4 regions of the Rhizobium sp. BK176 genome follow, and region 2 is predicted to be linked to each of the others. Evidence: predicted binding sites of a transcription regulator. Region 2 holds the regulator's gene; each other region holds the start of a gene.

Region 1 (5,269 bases), on a different contig from region 2:
GGGGATCGCCGCCGCCTATGCCGGACGAGCGCTCGGCATTCCGGTGACGATCGTCGTGCCCGAGACGACGTCGCCGGAAGTGCGCCAATCGATCGAGGCGACCGGCGCGACGGTTCTGGTGCACGGATCGGTGTTCGACGAAGCCAATGCCTACGCAATCGAACGTGCGAATGCCAGAAACGCAGCCTATGTGCACCCGTTCGACCATCCGCTTTTGTGGGAAGGGCACGGCACATTGATCGACGAGGTTGTCGCAAAGGGCGCTCACTTTGATTGCGTCATCACGAGCGTCGGCGGCGGCGGCTTACTTGCGGGGATCGTTGCCGGACTTCAGCGAAACGGCTTGTCTGATGTGCCCGTCATTGCCGTTGAAACCGAAGGAGCCGCGTCCCTTCATGCCAGCCTTGCCGCAGGCGAATGCATCACCTTGCCGGCGATTACTTCCATCGCCAGCTCGCTCGGTGCGCGCCAGGTGGCCCGACACGTCTTCAACCTGCCGAAACACCACCCGATCGAGAGCGTGACGGTGACCGACGCACAGGCAGTCGCCGCCTGCATCAAGTTCGCCGATGCCTATCGCATCCTGGTCGAACCCGCTTGTGGCGCAGCGCTCGCGGTCGCCGACGTCCATGCCGATATCCTCGAGCGGTTCAAAAATCCGCTGATCGAGGTCTGCGGCGGCATCGGCGTTTCCATGGAGAAGCTTAAAACGTGGAAAGAGCTGTTGCTGTAAGCCGACCAAAGAAAAAGCCGGGCAAAAGGCCCGGCTTTGACGACTGGTATGTTTTCCAGGACTACGCTGCCCAGGGGCGCGATGCCGTGTTCTTGGCTTCGAAGCTGTCGATCGCCTCGCCCTTCTCGAGCGTCAGGCCGATATCGTCGAGGCCGTTCAGTAGGCAGTGACGCTTGAACTCGTCGAGATCGAACTTGATCGAGCCACCGTCCGGACCGGTGATCTCGAGGTTTTCCAGATCGACCGTCAGGATCGCGTTGGAGCCGCGCGAGGCGTCATCCATCAGCTTGTCGAGGTTTTCCTGGCTGACCTTGATCGGCAGAATGCCGTTCTTGAAACAGTTGTTGTAGAAGATGTCGGCAAAGCTGGTCGAGATGACGCAACGGATGCCGAAGTCGAGGAGCGCCCACGGCGCATGCTCGCGCGACGAGCCGCAACCGAAGTTGTCGCCGGCAACGAGGATCTTTGCATTCTGATAGGCGGGCTTGTTCAGCACGAAATCCTGGTTCAAGGAGCCGTCTTCATTGTAACGCGCTTCAGCGAAAAGACCCTTGCCAAGACCCGTGCGCTTGATCGTCTTCAGGTAGTCCTTCGGAATGATCATGTCGGTATCGATGTTGACAACCGGCAGAGGGGCAGCAACGCCCGTCAGCTTTGCGAATTTGTCCATGGCCTGGCTCCAATGTCAGCAGACGTAGTTTTGTTAATCTGCGTTTAGTCCAGATTTCGACCGAAATGAAGGAAAATTTATATCGTCTATGCGGCTGCGCGCGGATTCGACGCACAGCCGCCATGGTCGTCATGAGATCAGTTTGCGTTCGCTGGCGCATTCATCGCCCAGAGAACCCCGAAAGGGTCGCGGAGCTGACCGTATCGATCACCCCAGAACATCAGCTGGACGGGTAGGATCACCTCGGCGCCGGCGGCAACGGCGCGGTCCCACCAGAAATCGATGTCGTCGATAACAAGCTGAAGCGTGAAGCCCTGATGCTTTTCAAAGGGATGACCATGCTCGGGATAGGCATCACAAAGCATCAACGAGCTTCCGTTGATGTAGAGGTGGACATGCATCGTCCGCCCGTTTTCGTCAGGCGGGACGACAAACGCCTCCTCAGCACCAAATGCACGCTTGTAGAATTCTGCGGCCTTCAGCGCGCCGTCGACCGTGACATAAGGCAGCAAGCCATTCTTGACCGGTGGCATCTTCATCGTGCCGGTTTCCGTTGCAGTATCCATACTGTCCTCCATGATTTGATTGGTTCGGGTAAAACCCTGACCTTTCAAAGACGCGGGAAGATCAGTCGAGCCGACAGCGATGCAAAATTTTTCTGGAAGCGACCTGAGATTAGAGGTCGATGATCGTGCCGCGCCCGTCATTCCAGATGCGCATGTTCTCGCCGGAATGTGGTTTTGCCTTGGCTGTGGCGCGGACCGGTGCCGGCTTCATCTTCAGCGAAAGCGCGCGGCCAACCATAAGCACCGTCAGGATACCACCGACTGCCAGCGTCACGGAAAATGTGACGAACGCCAGCGCAACGAAGGCGGTGATGCCTGCGAGCAGGAGGAAGACGGAACGAATGCTTTGCATGGTTTTAGACCTTTCTTCGGAAAGGAATGTGGTCCTTCTTTTCTTTCTCTGCAAGGTGAGCATGGCTTTTTGTTGTCTTGCCACCTGTCATAAAGCTTGGCACACATTTGTGATGACCCGCAATTCTCCGACTCGTTCCTTGAACCTGCGCCGCTCGGTGCTGAGCGTCCCTGCCATCAATGCGCGCGCCCTGGAAAAGACTCATGCGCTCGATTGCGACGCCGTCATCTTCGATCTCGAGGACTCCGTGGCCCCGGAACGGAAGGAGGAAGCCCGCGAGAATCTAAAGGCCTTTTTTTCGGGCGCTCCTCTTGTGAACAAGGAGCGGATCATCCGCATCAATGCGCTGGATTCCACATTCGGAAATGCGGACATCGAACTGGTATTGGCACTGGAGCCGGATGCCGTACTCCTGCCGAAAGTGGACGAGCCTCAGGATGTGATGTCCATAAGCGACCGGCTTGCCGATGCCGACGCGCCGGAAAGCCTCCGCATCTGGGCGATGATCGAAACACCCCGTGGCATTCTGAACGCGGCCGCGATTGCCGAAGCTGGGCGCACGCCTGGCTCACGGCTCGATTGTTTCGTCGTCGGCCTCAACGACCTGCGCAAGCAGACCGGCGTCCTGCCACAGCCGGGCCGTACCTATCTCGTGCCCTGGTTGATGCAGGTGGTACTTGCCGTGCGCGCCTATGGCCTCGACGCGATCGACAGCGTCTTCAACGATTTCAAGGATGCCGATGCCTTCGATGCCGAATGCGCGCACGCCCGCGCCATGGGCTTCGACGGTAAGATGCTGATTCACCCGGCTCAGATCGAAGCCGCCAACCGGCATTTCGGCCCGGATGAGGCGGCAATTGCCGAGGCGGAGGCGATCATCGCCGCCTTTGCCGACCCCGCTGCAGATGGCCTGAATGTCATCAATGCCAATGGTCGGATGATCGAGCGGCTACACCTTGTCCAGGCGGAAAGTCTGGTTCATAAAGCCCGCCTGATTGCAGAACGCCAAACGGCGAAGTGAAAGACGACTTTAGATGAAGCTTTATCGCCTTCTGACCGGCCAGGATGATGCCGCTTTCTGTCACCGCGTAACCGACGCCCTCAACAAGGGCTGGTCGTTGAACGGCTCGCCGTCGCTGACCTTCAACACCCAGACCGGCCAGGTGATTTGTGCTCAGGCGATCGTCAAGGAAGTCGAAGGCAAGGATTACCACCCGGACATGAAGCTGTCCGAACAGTAAGCGAAGGCTTAGCGTTCGGCCGCCTCTTCGGCGCTCGCCTCGATCCGTTCCATGTCGTCGTCGCTAAGACCGAAATGGTGGCCGATCTCATGGATGAGGACGTGAGTAATGATGTCGCCCAGCGTCTCATCGTTCTCGGCCCAGTAGTCGAGGATCGGCCGCCGGTAGAGGCGGATACGGTTCGGCAATTCGCCGGTTTCCATTGTGAAACGCTCGGAGATGCCTCGGCCTTCAAAGAGGCCGAGAAGGTCGAACGGCGTTTCCAGCGCCATGTCCTCGAACACGTCGTCGTCAGGGAAGTCCTCGATCTCGATCGTCAGATTGGTGGTCAGTGAGCGAAACTCTTCCGGCAGGTGGCTGTACGCCTCCATTGCCAACGACTCGAAAGTACTGATCGTCGGAGCGTGGCGATCCTGCCAATTATCGCTCTGGTCTATGCGGGCCATAAAAATTCCCTTCCTTTGCCGCCCATATAGAACCTTTGCGTACGATTTTCGAGAGCGGAATCAAAGGCAGGAATAAATTCACATCGAATGCCTGTTGACTCTTTCGCCCGCCTCTGGAATCCATAAGAACATAACAGGAACATATGAGACTTGGAGAACGTCATGGCACAGTCGGCCGTGACGCGCGAGCGGCTTTTTGCGCTCCGCGAAACCATTGCAAAGCTTGAAGGAAAGCCCGCGCCGGCCTTGGCTGCAGCGCAAGGCGAAGCCTTGGCCGAAAGGGACCTCTCCACCAACAACGACAGTGGCCTGCGTCTTCCTCTTGGAATCCCCGCGCTCGACGAGGCAGTTGATGGCGGCCTGCCGCTCGACGGGATCACCGAGGTTCGTTCCGACCTCTTACGCGAAGCCGGCGCTGGCAGTGGCTTCATGCTGGCGCTTGCCGCCATGCTGCAGCGCCAAGTGGAAGAGAGCCACAGTGCTTCGCTGCCGATCCTCTGGATCGCAGACATCGTTTCCACGATGGAAGCAGGCGTCCCCTACGCCGTGGGCCTGCGCGATTTCGGCCTGAAACCGGACCAGTTCTTCTATGCCAGCCCACGCAAGCTTGAAGATGCCCTTTGGCTTGCCGAGGCCGCAGTCGAAAGCGGCGTCTTTCCTGCGACGATTCTGGAGGTTCGCGGCAATCCGAAGCCCTTCGGCCTGACGGAAAGCCGTCGTTTGAGCTTGCGGGCGAAAGCATCTAAACGCCCGCTTTTCCTGTTGCGGCAAGCTGGAGAGGAAGAAGCCAGCAGCGCTTGCTTCCGCTTCCTTGTGGCACCCGCGCCGGCACAGGCGCGACCCTTGCCGGATGGCACGATGCTGGGCGGTAGCATCGGCAATCCGGTTTTTCATCTCACCCTGGAGAAGAGCCGCAACCCGGCTCCCCTCTCCTTTCTACTGGAGTGGAACCCTCATGACCGCCGTTTTTTCGCCGTCTCCCGATCAGTCGACCCTCGCCTTCCAGACGAACGCGCAACGCATTCTGGCACTCCACTTTCCACATCTTCCAACCGACCGGATATCAAGAAAGAAATGGGGGCTCTCCTGGCGTTCGCGCGGACGTCCTGAGGCCGCACCGATCGTCTGTTCTAGCCGTCTCAACAATACCATGCGGCTCACAGCGCTGGACGAGGCAGCCGAAACCCTCAATCTCCGAAAGCACATGGGCGTCGCCGAAGCCCGCGCCATCCACCCCACGCTTGATGTGATCGAGGACGAC
Region 2 (5,269 bases):
GGCTCAACGACTTCGCCTTCAGCGCCTATTTCGACGAGATTGGCGCGAACGGTTTCTTTTATGGTTCGCCAAGCGTTTCAATGCCGCCAGCGGTCGGCACACCATCGATTTCGGAGCGCGGAGCCAACTGGCTGGATGGTCTTCGAAGCGGAATTGGAGACCGCATCCGTGGAATCCTGCCGGGCGACACCGGCGCCTTTGCGGCGTCGCTTGTCACCGACGAGCGGCGCGCGATCTCGCGGGAAACCACCGACGCGCTGCGACAGGCGGGTCTGGCGCATATCGTGGCAATCTCCGGTCTCAACATGGCGCTCTCCGCGGGTATCTTCTTCGTCGGCCTACGCCAACTGCTGAGCCTGTTTCCATCCGTTACGCAGGCGTACCCGACCAAGAAGATTGCAGCTGCTGGCGCGCTCGTCGCCCTGACAGCCTATTACATGATCTCGGGCTTTGCGGTCTCGGCAGAGCGAGCCTTCATCATGATGGCGATCATGCTGGCCGCTGTATTCTTCGACAGGCCGTCAATCAGTCTGCGCAACATTGCCCTATCGGCTTGGGTGATTCTGCTCTTGTCTCCATCCGAGGCGCTAGGCGCGAGCTTCCAGATGTCATTTGCGGCGACTCTTGCGCTGGTTGCCGGTTATGCGATGTGGTCGAAGCGAGCCGCGCGCGAACATCCCTTGCTGCAAGTCAGGGCAGTGAAGCCCGTAGTTTTTGTCGCACGCTTCTTTGCTGGCATCCTCCTTTCCTCAATGATCGGAGGCTTCTCGACCGCGCTCTTTGCAGTCGAACATTTCCATCGGCTCAGCGCTTATGGATTGCCCGCAAATCTCATGGCCATGCCGGTAATCTCCTTCGTGGTGATGCCTATGGGCATGTTCGCGATGCTGCTGACGCCGTTTGGCCTCGATATCGTTCCCTGGAAAATCGCCGGCTTCGGGCTCGAAATTGTGATCGCCATTGCAAAGATGGTCTCGGGATGGGGCGGCAACGTCGATATCGGCCGATTGCCGGTTTGGTACTTTCCTGTCGCCGTCGCAGGCTTCCTCGTGCTTGCGCTTCTGCGCACCAGACTGCGGTACCTCGGCGCTGTTGCGATCGCGTTGGCAACTCTGCTCGTTGTGCTCGCGCCGTCCAGACCGGCGCCAGATTTCATCATTGCCGAGGATGGCGGTCTCGTCGCGATTGTCGACAATCAGGTTATTGCTTCCAACCGGACGCGCCCACCCGACTTCATTTTCGACCAATGGCGAAGGGCTCTGGTTGCGGAGCAAGCCCGGCCGCCGCTCCTGATAGAGGGTGTCAAACCAGTCCGCCGGCGAGACGGCGACGGCAAGCCTCGGAGGCTCTCGGCCGACGAATTGCATAACGCTCGCAACGCGTTGCGGCAGGTCGTTGCGAGAGGCGTTGAGAACCGTTTCGTCTGCCTGAAAGGCGCTTGGTGCACAGCGGCGCACGACAGCGGCTACGTTCTGACGATCATCGAAGATCCCGCCTACGTCGGCGCTGCCTGCGACACCGCCGACATCGTCGTTACGCCCGCTCGTCTGCGCGCAAACGAATGCCGGTCAGGTGCATTGTTGTTCACGGGCGAAACCTTGCGCCGCTCGGGTGCGGCAGAGATACGAATAGACGAACAGGGAACGCCTGTCGTGACGACGGCCTATACGACACTTGACCGGCCCTGGATGCGGCATCGGGCATACAATTGGCGAAGCGGCACCTTCGACGGAGAGCCGCCTGTCTTTAGTGATAGCGGCGAATGAGGCCGACCAGCTTGCCCTGAACCTTGACGCGATCGGGTCCGAAAATACGCGTTTCATAAGCCGGGTTCGCAGCTTCAAGCGCGATCGAAGCGCCCTTGCGGCGGAAGCGCTTGAGGGTTGCTTCCTCGTCATCGACAAGTGCGACAACAATGTCGCCGGCGTTGGCGGTGCTGCCGTTGCGGATAATCACCGTATCGCCGTCGAAGATGCCGGCCTCGATCATCGAGTCTCCCTTCACCTCGAGCGCATAATGCTCGCCTGGGCCAAGCATGTCGGCCGGAACCGTGATGTCGTGCGTATTGTTCTGGATTGCAGAAATTGGCACGCCTGCAGCGATCCGCCCCATAACAGGTACAGAGGCCGAATTGCCATTGTCCGCATGCGCGGCCGGCTTTGGCGGCGCCACCGGTTGAGGTTTGCCAAGGCTGCCCTCGATCACGCTCGGCGAGAAACCGCGGCGCGGCTGGAGACTGGGATTATATGCCTCTGGCAGCTTGATGACCTCCAAAGCGCGGGCTCGATTCGGCAGTCGGCGAATGAAGCCGCGTTCTTCCAGCGCCGTAATCAGGCGGTGGATGCCCGACTTCGACGCGAGATCGAGAGCGTCCTTCATTTCGTCGAAAGATGGGGGGACACCGGACTCCTTCATTCGTTCGTGAATGAAGAGAAGAAGCTCCTGTTGCTTGCGCGTCAGCATCGAAGTTGAACCCCAGAGTTGTGAAACAAAGCCAGAACAGACACTATATGTTCCATATGTGTTCTGCAAGTACCTAAATTTTCGTAAAACTTGCCTGCAACTTGTTCAGTTTTTGCGTCGCTTTTGAGTGAATGCGGAGAAGGGGGTTGCATTGTTCTCTTGCCCGGCGCACATCTTCGCAAATCCCCGGGGAGTTTGCCATGAGCGAAGCACATCCGCTGGACCACATTGTGCTGCCGGTGTCCAACATCAGGCTTGCGCGCGAGCGCCTCGGAATGCTGGGATTCACCGTCGCGCCAGATGCGCGGCACCCGTTCGGAACAGAGAACGCCTGTATCTTCTTCGCCGACGAAACTTATCTGGAGCCGCTGGGCGTCGCCAGCCTCGAACTGCACGAGGCGTCGGCGAGGAAGGGCAACGTCTTCACCGCGCGTGACCGTGCCTTTCGGTTTCGATGCGGCGAGGATGGACTGTCCGCAGTTGTCTTCGCGACGGGGGACGCCGACCGCGACCACGCTAGATTCCTTGCGGAGAAGATCAACGGCGGTGAGATGCTGCAGTTCGAGCGGCCGATGAAGATGCCCGACGGCTCGGAAGCCATTGCTGCATTCAAACTCGCGTTCGCAGTTGACCTGCGCGCACCTGATTTCTTTTTTTTCACCTGCCAGAGGGTCAATCCGCTGCCTGCCGATCGAAGGGCGCTGCAAGTGCACCCAAATGGCGTGGGCGGGATCGCGGAGATCGTTCTTGGCGCGCCGGACCCAAAGGCGTTTGCGCCATTTGTGCGCGCCGCGGCGCACGGCCTGACGGTGATCAACGAGGCCTTTGGTGTGAGTGTTGCAACGCCCAACGCCAGGATCATCGTTCTGTCCCCCGATGGACTGGATGCCTACTTCGATATTTCTGCACCCTCAGACGATCGCGGCCTGCGCGGCGTTGCCGTTGTTTTCAAGGTCGGTGATCTCGCCGTGACAGAAGCGCATTTGGCTGCTAACGGGATGACCTACACGCGCAAGAACAATCGAATTCTGGTGAAGGCAGCGCCCGGGCAGGGTGCGCTCTTCGCCTTCGAGGAGAAACGATGAGCCAGACAAATTCCGAAGTCGCGGTCGGCGAAGGCGCCGGCCGCGTCACCTTTTCGAATACCGGCAAGCTGTCGCTGATTGCCGGACCGTGTCAGATGGAGAGCCGCGAGCATGCGTTCATGGTCGCCGGTGTATTGAAGGAGCTTTGCGACAAGCTTGGTATCGGCCTTGTCTACAAGTCCTCCTTTGACAAGGCGAACCGGACATCGCTCTCCGCTCAGCGCGGCATCGGCCTTGATAAGGCGCTGGAGGTTTTTTCCGACCTCAAGAAGGAATACGGTTTTCCTGTCCTGACCGACATCCATACCGAGGAGCAGTGCACCGAGGTGGCGACGGTCGTCGACGTCCTGCAGATCCCGGCCTTTCTCAGTCGCCAGACAGACCTGCTGGTCGCAGCCGCCAAAACCGGTCGCACAATCAACGTCAAGAAGGGCCAGTTCCTTGCCCCTTGGGATATGAAGAATGTCTTGAACAAGCTCAATTCCAGCGGCAACCCGAATATCCTGCTTTGCGAGCGCGGCGCTTCCTTCGGCTACAACACGCTGGTCTCCGATATGCGCTCGCTGCCGATCATGGCGGCGATGGGCGCCCCTGTTGTTTTCGACGCCACCCATTCGGTGCAGCAGCCCGGAGGGCAGGGTGGTTCCAGCGGCGGTCAGCGCGAGTTCGTGGAGACGCTGGCGCGCGCGGCCGTTGCCGTCGGTGTGGCAGGTGTGTTCGTCGAAACGCACGAAGATCCTGACAACGCGCCGTCTGACGGTCCGAACATGGTCTATCTCAAGGACATGCCGAGGCTTCTCGAAAAGCTCCTGGCCTTCGACGCGATCGCGAAAAGCTGACGTTCAAAAGACTGACATGTTCGTGTAATAGGCCACGCACGAATATCGCTGCGAAGCATGCGCAAAGCGCCATTGTAATTTGCGCATCTTCGATTAAGACGGATTTCAAACGATTTATCCACCCTCAAGCAGGAAAAGCCGATGACCGCAATTACCGACATTATCGCCCGCGAGATTCTCGACAGCCGTGGCAACCCCACCGTCGAAGTCGATGTCTATCTGGAAGATGGCAGCATGGGCCGCGCGGCGGTTCCGTCGGGCGCGTCGACCGGCGCGCATGAAGCCGTCGAAGTTCGCGACGGTGGCAAGCGCTACCTCGGCAAGGGTGTCGAAAAGGCTGTCGAAGCCGCCAACACGGAAATCTTCGACGCCATCGGCGGCATCGATGCCGAAAACCAGATCCAGATCGACAACATCATGATCGAGCTGGACGGCACGCCGAACAAGTCGCGCCTCGGCGCCAACGCCATCCTCGGCGTATCGCTCGCTGTTGCCAAGGCCGCTGCCCAGGCTGCCGGACTGCCGCTCTACCGCTACGTCGGTGGCGCTAGCGCCCACCTCCTGCCGGTTCCGATGATGAACATCATCAACGGCGGCGCGCATGCCGATAATCCGATCGACTTCCAGGAGTTCATGATCCTTCCGGTTGGCGCTGATTCCATCCGCGAAGCCGTTCGCATGGGCTCGGAAGTTTTCCACGTCCTCAAGAAGGAACTGTCGGCTCAGGGTCACAACACCAATGTTGGCGACGAAGGCGGTTTCGCGCCGGGCCTGAAGAGCGCCCCTGAAGCCCTCGACTTCATCATGAAGTCGATCGAGAAAGCCGGCTACAAGCCGGGTGACGATATCTGCCTTGGCCTCGATTGCGCCTCGACCGAATTC
Region 3 (5,269 bases), on a different contig from region 2:
AAGCGATGACGCTCGCCGATCGCCTCGTGGTTCTGAGCCATGGTGAAATCGAGCAGATCGGCACACCGCTCGAGGTCTACCATCGCCCGGCTTCCACCTTTGTCGCCAGCTTCATCGGCTCGCCGGCCATGAACCTCCTTAAGGGCGAGTTGCATGGCGACAAACTGGCGCTCGGCCCGAGCCTGATTGACCTTGCCGGCAGCGCGCCGACGTCGGGTCCGGTCACGGTCGGGATTCGCGCCGAAGACCTCCGCCTTGCCCGTGCCGGTGAACATGCCATGACGGTCGCGATCGACTATGTCGAAGAGTTGGGTTCACAGCGTCTGGTGCACGGAAGTCTTGGCGATCAGCAGTTGACCGCGGTCCTGTCGCCTGAGGCGGAGCTGAAGTCCGAACTACGGCTGGTCATCGGCGCAGAGCGGCTGCATTTCTTCAATCACGAGACGGGCAAGCGCATCGGCGAGCCGGCAGCTTCGCCGGCCGCCGTGGTCAAAACGGAAATCGCCTGACGCCTCACTGATCCTTAAAATTGTACGGATCGCCTGTACGGTGCCTTTACGACTCTCTGCTATCCCGACACGGATTGGATAGCTGGGGGGCTCATGGGTATTCATATGATGCTGGCAAGCGTGGTCGCGATGGCGGCGCGCGTGGTGCCCTTTCCGAGCCTGCCGCAGCCGCAAGCAAAGACATTCGTGGCGAAGTCCGGCGATACTTTCGACATGCGCGCGACGCCGATCAATCCGGATTGGGTGATCAGCGGTAACCCTCAGGCGCGCACCGGCGAGCATTCTCGCAGCAATGACGATGCAGCCTATACGGCGATCTGGGATTGCACGGCCGGCGAATTCCGTTGGCACTTCTACTGGGACGAAACGGTGATGATCCTCGAAGGCGGCGTCCATATCGTTGCCGGGGACGGCACGGAGCGGACACTGCAAGCCGGCGATGTTGCCTTCTTCGCTGCGGGCACCTGGGCCAGCTGGCGCGTGGACAGTTACGTGCGCAAGGTTGCGTTCCTGAGGAAGCCGTTCCCGAAGCCGGTCGCGCTCGCCTACCGGCTGAAGAGCCTGTTGCGCGGCGACGTCCAAAAGAGCGGCATCGCCGCCTGACGATTTCCCGTCCCGCCACAACGAAGCCGTTGATTGACGTTGCTTTCGGGGCATCCGCAGCCTACATCTGTCCGCATCAGCTAAGGGACGGAAATGGCTAAGATCAGGAATGTAGCGGTCCAGATGGACCATGTCGCCGGCATCAATATCGCGGGCGATTCCACATTTGCGATGAGCCTGGAAGCGCAGGCTCGCGGCTACAAGCTTTTCCATTACACGCCTGAGCGCCTGAGCTTCCGGGACGGCAATCTGTACGCCACGGTGGAGCCGATGGTGTTGCGCGACGTCAAGGGCGATCATTTCGAGCTCGGGGCGCCCGAACGCGTCGACCTTTCCACCATGGACGTGATCCTGCTTCGCCAGGATCCGCCGTTCGACATGGCCTATATCACCTCGACCCACCTGCTGGAGCGGATCCATCCGAAGACGCTGGTCGTCAATGATCCGGCCTGGGTTCGGAACTCTCCCGAAAAGATCTTCGTCACCGAATTTGCCGATCTGATGCCGAAGACGCTGATCACCAAGGATGCAGCGGAAATTCGCCGCTTCCGAGACGAGATGGGCGACATTATCCTGAAGCCGCTCTACGGCAACGGCGGCGCCGGCGTTTTTCATTCGACAAAGGACGACCGCAACCTGTCGTCCCTGCTAGAAATGTTCGGTCAACTCTTCCGTGAACCTTTCATTGCGCAGCAGTACCTTCCTGATGTTCGCAAGGGCGACAAGCGCATCCTGCTCGTCGACGGCGAGCCCGTCGGCGCCATCAATCGCGTGCCCGCCGAGCACGACAGCCGTTCCAACATGCATGTCGGAGGACGCGCCGAGGCGACTGAACTGACGGCCCGCGAGATCGAAATCTGCAAGCGCATCGGCCCTGCGCTGAAGGAACGCGGCTTCCTCTTCGTCGGCATTGACGTCATCGGCGACTACATGACGGAGATCAACGTCACCTCGCCGACCGGCATCCGCGAAGTGCGCAAATTTGGCGGTTTCGATATCGCCGCCCTGCTGTGGGATGCGATCGAGCAGAAGCGCTAGGCATCGTTTTGTTGCCGCGCGCTGAGAACGGGCGCGCGGTTTTGCGGACATTTCGTCTCTTCCGGATGCTCCCGCTCGATACGGTCGGGACACGTCGGCCGGTTTGTTCCGCCTATGCAACCTGCCACAACCTACCCACAGCGTTGGCTTGAATCTGTTCTTTTATTGTTCTTGTTTCATTCCTGTTTCTATGCAAGATTGCAATTGGCGACAATGATGCGTCGTTAAACTGCAGTGTAGTGGGTTGCGGCACAGGGGATGGGGCATGGTCGCACGCGTCAGCACGGTTGCATTTCAGGGTATTGAGGGTGTTCCGGTCGAGGTCCAGGTCATGGTCGCGCCCGGCCGGGTCGTCACCCAGATCGTCGGCCTTCCCGATAAGGCGGTGGCAGAAAGCCGCGAGCGCGTTCACGCCGCGCTGCACGCCTCGGGCCTGGCCCTCCCGGCCAAGAAGATTACTGTCAACCTGGCGCCGGCGGACCTGCCCAAGGAAGGCTCTCATTTCGACCTGCCGATCGCCCTTGGCCTGATGGCCGCCTTGGGCGCCATTCCGGCGGATGCACTCTCCGACTACGTGGTGATTGGCGAACTCAATCTGGATGGGACGATCGCCCCCGTCGCCGGGGCGCTGCCGGCCGCGATTGGCGCCAACGCCATCGGCAAGGGATTGATTTGCCCGGCCGAAAGCGGCGCGGAGGCGGCCTGGGCGGGACCGGATATCGACATCCTCGCGCCGCGCAGCCTGATCGCGCTCGCCAATCATTTTCGCGGCACCCAGGTTATCTCCCGTCCAGAACCCTCGATCCGCGCCAATACGGTCAGCCTGCCTGATCTTGCCGATATCAAGGGGCAGGAAAGCGCCAAGCGGGCGCTGGAAGTGGCGGCGGCCGGTGGCCACAATCTCCTGATGGTCGGTCCGCCCGGCTCCGGAAAATCCATGCTTGCAGCGCGTTTGCCCTCGATCCTACCGCCGCTTTCCGCTGCCGAGCTTCTGGAAGTGTCGATGATCCATTCGGTAGCCGGACAATTATCCGGCGGGAAGCTCTCGGATCGACGCCCCTTCCGTACGCCGCATCATTCCGCCACCATGGCAGCCCTCGTCGGCGGCGGTGTGCGCGCCAAGCCCGGCGAGGCGTCGCTAGCCCACCATGGCGTTCTGTTTCTCGATGAGTTTCCCGAGTTTTCGCCGCAGGCGCTCGATGCTCTGCGGCAACCGCTCGAAACAGGCGAATGCATCATCGCCCGCGCCAATCATCGTGTGGCCTATCCGGCCAACATCCAGCTCGTCGCGGCGATGAACCCCTGTCGCTGCGGCATGGCCGGCGAACCCGGCCATAGTTGCGTACGCGGTCCACGCTGCATGACGGACTATCAGTCGCGCATTTCAGGCCCGCTAATGGATCGCATCGACATCCGCATCGATGTTCCGGCTGTCTCCGCCTTCGATCTCATTCGGCCGATGCCTGCTGAAAGGAGCGTGGATATCGCCCGCCGCGTCGCCCGTGCGCGCGAGATTCAGCGGGATCGCTTCAAGGCGGCGACCCCGGGGGCAATCGGGACCAACGCCCGCTGCTCGACCGCCATGATCGAGACATACGCCGCACCGGATGCTTCCGGCCTGCAGTTGCTCCGCGACGCAGCCGAAAAAATGAAGTTCTCGGCGCGCGGATATCATCGTGTCCTGAAGGTGGCGCGCACCCTGGCAGATCTCGATGGCAATGAGATGGTGGGTCGCATCCACCTCGCCGAGGCGATCTCCTATCGCATCGCCGGCGAACGTCTGACCACGCCCGCCTGAAACGAAAGGGGGGCGCCCGCCGAGAGCGCCCCGCGTCAGGAATGCCGGCTTAGCCGCCAAGCCCCTCAAACAGGGCCGTGGAGAGATAACGTTCGGCAAAGGATGGGATGATCACGACGATGTTTTTCCCCGCGTTCTCCTCACGGCTGCCGATTTTGATTGCGGCGGCCAAGGCTGCGCCCGAGGAAATGCCGACCGGCACGCCTTCCAGCCTGGCAACCTCGCGGGCAAGGTCAAGCGCTTCGGGGCTGCTGACCGTGACGATTTCGTCGTAGATGTGGGTATCGAGGATCGCCGGCGCGAAGCCTGCGCCGATGCCCTGGATCTTGTGCGGACCCGGCTGGCCGCCGGAAAGGACGGGAGATTCCGCAGGTTCGACGGCGACGACCTTGAAGCCAGGCTTCTTCGATTTCAGCACCTGGCCCGCGCCGGTGATGGTGCCGCCGGTGCCGATGCCGGCAACCAGGATATCGACCGCACCGTCGGTATCGTTCCAGATCTCCTCGGCTGTCGTGCGGCGGTGGATTTCTGGATTGGCAGGATTTTCGAACTGCTGCGGGATAATCGCATCGGGGAGTGTCGCCGCCAATTCCTCGGCCTTGGCGATCGCGCCCTTCATTCCCTTCGGACCTTCGGTGAGCACGAGTTCGGCGCCGAGCAGTGCCAGCATCTTGCGGCGCTCGACGGACATGGTTTCCGGCATCGTCAGGATCAGTTTGTATCCCTTGGCCGCCGCGGCAAAGGCGAGCGCAATTCCGGTATTGCCCGATGTCGGCTCGATCAGGGTCGTCTTGCCGGGCGAAATCTTGCCCTGTGACTCCAGCGACTCGATCATTGCGACGCCGATGCGGTCCTTCACGGAAGCAATCGGATTGAAGAATTCCAGCTTCGCCAGGAGGTTCGCTTTGACGCCCTTCGCCTTCGCGAGCTTGTCGAGCCGCACAATTGGCGTGTCACCGATGGTCTCGGTGATCGAGGAATAGATGCGGCCGCGGCCCGGTTTCTTCGACATTAGGCTCTCCCTTGGTGAAATGTGCGGAGAGAATAGGGTCAAAGATGGATGGAGGCCAGTGTGGGTTCATCCGCCAGAAGCGGTCAGGCGAGAAAAAATCCTTTAGGAACCGGGCTTTGTCGAATGAATTTTTCAGGCCGCGCGGGTGGCGATGAAGGCGGCCGTGCCGGCGAGAATACCTGCCGCCGTCTTGTTCAGCGCCGCCAGCGCACGCGGTTGCTTCAGCATCATGCGGGCGCGTGACGCAAGCAGCATATAAGGGACCAAAACCACAAGCAGGACGACGAAGGTGGTTGTCAAAAGGACACC
Region 4 (5,269 bases), on a different contig from region 2:
GCGAAAACGGCGGCAGCGAGATTTTCTCCGGGCCTGACGACAAAGCGCTGCCGAAGATATCCGACTGGCCGCTCAGCTTGTTTTCCTGCGCACGCTGCGCGTAGCCCATGATCCGGTCGAGCCCGCCTGCCAGTTGCGCCCGATCGAGCCCAAAGCAATCGAAGGCGCCGGCGAAAATCAGGCTTTCGAGCACGCGGCGGTTTACCTGCTTGGGATCGATGCGCAGGCAGAAATCCTCCAGGCTCGCGAATGGCGTGCCACCGCGCACCTCCACGATATGATCTACGGCAGATTCCCCGACACCCTTCAGCGCCGCCAGCGCGTAGTAGATTCGGTTGTCGCCGGTTTCGAAGTGGCGGAAAGAGGTCTGAACCGACGGCGGAATCACCTCGATCACGAGGCGCTTGGCGTCTTGGCGGAAGTCGTTGACCTTTTCGGTATTCGACATATCGAGCGTCATCGAGGCGGCGAGGAACTCGACCGGGTAATGCGCCTTCATGTAGGCGGTCTGATAGGAGACGATCGCGTAGGCGGCGGCGTGCGACTTGTTGAAGCCGTAGTTCGCGAACTTTGCGAGCAGCTCGAAGATGTTGTCAGCCTGCGGCTTCGAGACGCCGTTCTTCACGGCACCGACGACGAAGCGCTCGCGCTGCTGGTCCATCTCCGCCTTGATCTTCTTACCCATGGCGCGGCGCAGAAGGTCGGCTTCGCCGAGCGAGTAACCCGACAGGACCTGGGCGATCTGCATCACCTGTTCCTGGTAAACGATAACGCCCTGCGTTTCCTTCAGCAGGTAATCGATCGTCGGATGGATCGACTCGATCTCCTCCTCGCCGTGCTTGCGGGCGTTGTAGGTCGGGATGTTTTCCATCGGGCCTGGACGATACAGGGCCACGAGCGCGATGATGTCCTCGATGCAGTCCGGCTTCATGCCGATCAGCGCCTTGCGCATTCCCGCACTTTCCACCTGGAACACGCCGACGGTTTCGCCGCGCGAGAGCATCTCGTAGGTCAGCTTGTCGTCGAGCGGGATCGATGCAAGGTCGACCTTGATGCCGCGCTTGGTGACGAAATCGACGGCGACCTTCAACGTCGTTAGTGTCTTCAGTCCGAGGAAGTCGAACTTGACCAGGCCGGCCTGCTCGACCCACTTCATGTTGAACTGCGTGACCGGCATGTCGGACCGCGGATCGCGGTACATCGGCACCAGCTTCGACAGCGGACGGTCGCCGATGACGATACCGGCGGCGTGGGTGGAGGCGTGACGGTAGAGACCTTCGATCTTCTGTGCGATATCGAGCAGGCGGGCTACGACGGGCTCCTTGTCGGCCTCTTCCTGCAGCTTAGGCTCTTCCTCGATCGCCTTCGACAAAGGCGTCGGATTGGCCGGATTGTTCGGCACCAGCTTACAGATCTTGTCGACCTGACCGTAAGGCATCTCCAGCACGCGACCCACGTCTCGCAAAGCCGCGCGTGCCTGCAGCGAACCGAAGGTGATGATCTGCGCCACCTGCTCGCGGCCGTATTTGCGCTGCACATAGCGGATCACCTCTTCGCGGCGATCCTGGCAAAAGTCGATATCGAAGTCCGGCATCGAGACGCGTTCCGGGTTGAGGAAGCGTTCGAAGAGCAGCGAGAAACGCAGCGGATCAACGTCAGTGATGGTCAGTGCGTAGGCGACGAGCGAGCCCGCACCCGAGCCACGGCCCGGGCCGACGGGGATGTCATGCTGCTTTGCCCATTTGATGAAGTCCGAAACGATGAGGAAGTAGCCAGGGAACTTCATGCGCTCGATAACGCTGAGTTCGAATTCCAGGCGTTCCCGGTAGTCCTTCTCCTCATAGCCGGGCGACATGCCGAGTGTGGCTAGGCGATTGTCCAGCCCCTCCTCTGCCTGCCTGCGCAATTCCAGAGCCTCTTCGCGTTCGGCCTCCTCGGGATCGGCCGTCGCGCCGGTGAAGCGCGGCAAGATCGGCTTGCGTGTCTTCAGGATGAAGGAGCAGCGCCGGGCGATCTCGACGGTATTTTCCAAGGCTTCAGGCAGGTCCGCGAACAGCTTGGCCATTTCGGCGCGGCTCTTCAGGTAGTGATCGGGTGTCAGGCGGAATCGGGTATCATCCGAGACAATGGCGTTGTGGGCGACGGCCATCAGGGCGTCGTGCGCATCATAGTCCTCACGGGTCGGGAAGAAGGCTTCATTGGTGGCGACCAGCGGCAGGTCATACTCGTAGGCAAGGCCGACCACCTTCTGCTCGTGGCGCTTGTCGTAGGTGCCGTGCCGCTGCAGCTCTACATAAAGCCGGTCGCCGAAATGGCGCTTCAGCAGCAGAAGGCGTGCTTCCGCCTGGGCGGTATGCCCGTCCTTAAGCGCCATGTCGATCGGCCCCGTCAAGGCGCCGGTCAGAGCGATCAGACCGCCGGTACCGATCTCATCGAGCCAAGAGGCGCGAATGTGAATCGATTGACCGTTGCCCTCACCGCCGAGATAGGCGCGGCTGACAAGGTCCACCAATCGCTCGTAGCCGGCATCGGTGGCCGCCAAGAGCACCAGCGACGGGAGCTTGACGAGTGCCTGCTGGCCGCCTCGCCGTTCCGTCTCAAGACTGTCTTCCATATCGATCGAGACCTGGCAGCCAATGATCGGCTGCAGCCCCTCATCCATCGCCTTCTGCGAAAATTCGAGGGCGACGAACAGATTGTTCGTATCGGTGATCGCGATCGCCGGCTGACTGTCGCCCGACGCCTTGTAGAGAATCTTCTTGAGTGGCAGCGCGCCTTCAAGCAGCGAGTAGGCTGAGTGAACCCGCAGGTGAACGAAGCCTGGCGTGCCACCGATAAAACCGCTTGCCGCGTCTTTCTCCGCACCCGCCATAACATGCCTTCCGATCACCTGAATCAATCAGGTCTATTCTCAGCATTGAGGGGTCGATGTCCAGAGAAGCGATCGGGTTCGGACCGCATGGCAGCCATGCGGTCCCCTGAATTCTTACATTGCCATGCAGATCAGCGAGAAGCTGGCAACGAACATTGCGATGGAGGTGAATGCTGCGATATCACGGATCATGTCAGTCATTTGGCTCTCCTGTTCTCTTATGTTTTCAGTTTGTTCCGCCCTTGTTCTATTGTCAACAGGATTCTTTTCCGCTCTGCTGGCTGCATGGCACGGGGAGAAAAGCATGCTTAAGTTTGTCTTAATTGTTGGATTGGCTTGGTCGGCAGCGTTTACCGCTCGGGCCGAACAAATCGATCCCGCGCGCATCATTGACGCGACGACGGGCGATTGGGACGGCGACGGGCATGAGGATCTCGCGCTGCTGGTTGCTCCGGAAGATGACGCCAGCGACGATCAGATCGGCATCTACCTTTACCTTCGCGACAGCGATCACGAGCTTCTGCGACTTTCGCTTACCGCGCCCGACAAGATTTGGGGCAGCACCAATGCCAATGGCGTCTTCGGGCAGGAACCGTCATTGAAAGCCATTGGCAAATCCTCGATCGCCATCCACTCACAGAACAGTGCGATCGGACGCGACCGCTGGGACCAGACGCTGACAGTGGCCTACCGCAACGAGCAGTTTGTCGTCGCCGGCTATACCTACAATCACTACGACACGCTCGACCCGAATGCCGCCGGCTCCTGCGACTACAACGCGTTGACCGGGAAGTTGCAGAAGGATGGCAAGGACGTCAAAGCCGAGCCACGTGTCCTCCCGATCGCTGAATGGAACAACGAGACCGGGCAATCCATCTGCGGCCAGTGAAGCATGTTCCCTTTTTGTTCTTTACAACTGGCAGTCTTTTTGAGACGTTGCCGAACGAGGGGGATAGGTCATGGATATTGCTGCATTGAACCGGTTCATCGTTGAGGCGAAGGCCCGTACCTATGTTGGCGGCGGAACCCCTGCACCCGCCTGCCGGACAGGATCGCATGACATCGGTTATCAGCGTGGACAGTGGCGCTATCTCGACAGCTATTTCGGCGGCGCCGATTTCGCCGGGCAAGAAGTGGTTTGGCTGGACGGCGAACCGGTCTGGGCGATGAACTACTTCGGACGCATCGTCGAGCATTCGTTGATCGACGGGAAAAGAGCGGGAACGGTGATTAAGGCTGCACTGTCAAAAATGTATGCCGAGTACCGACGTTTTCTCGGCGGCATGGAATTCGAGCATGCTTTCGGTTTCTATGCCGATCAAAACACAGGCGACTGCAGCCATTTCAGCGGTCGTGAAGTGATCGTCGTGAATGAGCGCAGGGCCTATGAACTGGACTACCGTGGCGGTCTCATCCAGCCCTGATCAGAAATCCACGACCTTGCCGTCGGTGATCGTGACGCGGCGGTCCATGCGCCCGGCGAGTTCATGATTATGGGTGGCGATGAGTGCCGCCAGGCCTGATTGGCGCACCAGCGCCTCCAGTGCGTCAAAGACATAGCTCGCCGTTTCTGGATCGAGGTTGCCCGTTGGCTCATCCGCCAGAAGCAGGCTTGGCGCATTGGCGACGGCACGGGCAATCGCCACGCGCTGTTGCTCGCCACCGGAAAGCTCCCCGGGGCGGTGCGCACCGCGATGGCCGATACGCATGTAGTCGAGCAACTGGCCGGCTCGTTCCTTCGCCTCCTTGCGCGGCAACCCGGCGATCATCTGCGGCATCATGATATTCTCGATCGCAGAGAATTCCGGCAGCAGGTGATGGAACTGGTAGACGAATCCGATTTCGCTACGGCGGATCGCCGTACGCTTATCATCCGGCAAACCGTCACAGGCATTTCCGTTGATGACAACCTCGCCGCCATCGGGATGCTCGAGCAGGCCAGCAACGTGCAAAAGCGTCGACTTGCCGGTCCCTGATGGAGCGACGAGCGCAACGATTTCGCCGCTGTTGAGCGTGAAATCGGCACCCTTCAAGATCGAGAGCAGCGTCTCGCCCTGGCCATAGTGGCGCTCGACGCCGGAAAGCTTGAGAACGGGATTCCGCTTCATGAAGAGAGCATTCCTTATTCGTAGCGCAGGGCTTGCACGGGATCGAGCTTGGAGGCTCGCCATGCCGGAAAGATCGTCGCGATGAAGGACAGCGTCAACGCCATGATCACCACGGACATGGTCTCGCTGAAGCTCATCTCGGCGGGCAGTTGGCTGAGGAAATAGAGCTGCGGGTCAAACAGCACCGTGCCGGACACCCAAGAGAAAAACTCGCGGATCTTCTCGATATTGACGCAAACAAGAACCCCGAGCAGCACACCGGCGAGCGTCCCAACGAGGCCAATGGCAG

Evidence for each region. The regulator LexA, encoded in region 2, represses DNA repair genes until DNA is damaged. The targets are predictions, from matches to a motif close to TGTTCNNNNTGTGTTCNG.
Region 1: the regulator LexA is predicted to act here: its motif matches at 4,133-4,150, upstream of FHT76_RS13505 (ImuA family protein).
Region 3: the regulator LexA is predicted to act here: its motif matches at 2,306-2,323, upstream of FHT76_RS15675 (YifB family Mg chelatase-like AAA ATPase).
Region 4: the regulator LexA is predicted to act here: its motif matches at 3,094-3,111, upstream of dnaE (DNA polymerase III subunit alpha).

Annotation. Positions count from the first base shown of each region.
Region 1 covers NZ_JANUBV010000003.1:161,032-166,300, reverse strand. The annotation lists gene FHT76_RS13540 (pyridoxal-phosphate dependent enzyme) at 1-733, shown strand, start outside; gene leuD (3-isopropylmalate dehydratase small subunit) at 795-1,403, opposite strand; gene FHT76_RS13530 (glyoxalase/bleomycin resistance/extradiol dioxygenase family protein) at 1,541-1,969, opposite strand; gene FHT76_RS13525 (hypothetical protein) at 2,079-2,321, opposite strand; gene FHT76_RS13520 (CoA ester lyase) at 2,434-3,342, shown strand; gene FHT76_RS13515 (DUF1737 domain-containing protein) at 3,356-3,562, shown strand; gene FHT76_RS13510 (metallopeptidase family protein) at 3,571-4,008, opposite strand; gene FHT76_RS13505 (ImuA family protein) at 4,171-5,118, shown strand; gene FHT76_RS13500 (DNA polymerase Y family protein) at 5,030-5,269, shown strand, end outside.
Region 2 covers NZ_JANUBV010000021.1:38,594-43,862, forward strand. The annotation lists gene FHT76_RS34235 (ComEC/Rec2 family competence protein) at 1-1,766, shown strand, start outside; gene lexA (transcriptional repressor LexA) at 1,747-2,463, opposite strand; gene FHT76_RS34245 (VOC family protein) at 2,664-3,548, shown strand; gene kdsA (3-deoxy-8-phosphooctulonate synthase) at 3,545-4,387, shown strand; gene eno (phosphopyruvate hydratase) at 4,529-5,269, shown strand, end outside.
Region 3 covers NZ_JANUBV010000004.1:52,868-58,136, forward strand. The annotation lists gene FHT76_RS15660 (ABC transporter ATP-binding protein) at 1-509, shown strand, start outside; gene FHT76_RS15665 (cupin domain-containing protein) at 603-1,112, shown strand; gene gshB (glutathione synthase) at 1,206-2,150, shown strand; gene FHT76_RS15675 (YifB family Mg chelatase-like AAA ATPase) at 2,416-3,948, shown strand; gene cysK (cysteine synthase A) at 3,998-4,960, opposite strand; gene FHT76_RS15685 (LysE family translocator) at 5,093-5,269, opposite strand, start outside.
Region 4 covers NZ_JANUBV010000009.1:176,389-181,657, reverse strand. The annotation lists gene dnaE (DNA polymerase III subunit alpha) at 1-2,872, opposite strand, end outside; gene FHT76_RS24860 (hypothetical protein) at 3,177-3,761, shown strand; gene FHT76_RS24855 (DUF5680 domain-containing protein) at 3,832-4,296, shown strand; gene FHT76_RS24850 (ABC transporter ATP-binding protein) at 4,297-4,980, opposite strand; gene FHT76_RS24845 (lipoprotein-releasing ABC transporter permease subunit) at 4,995-5,269, opposite strand, start outside.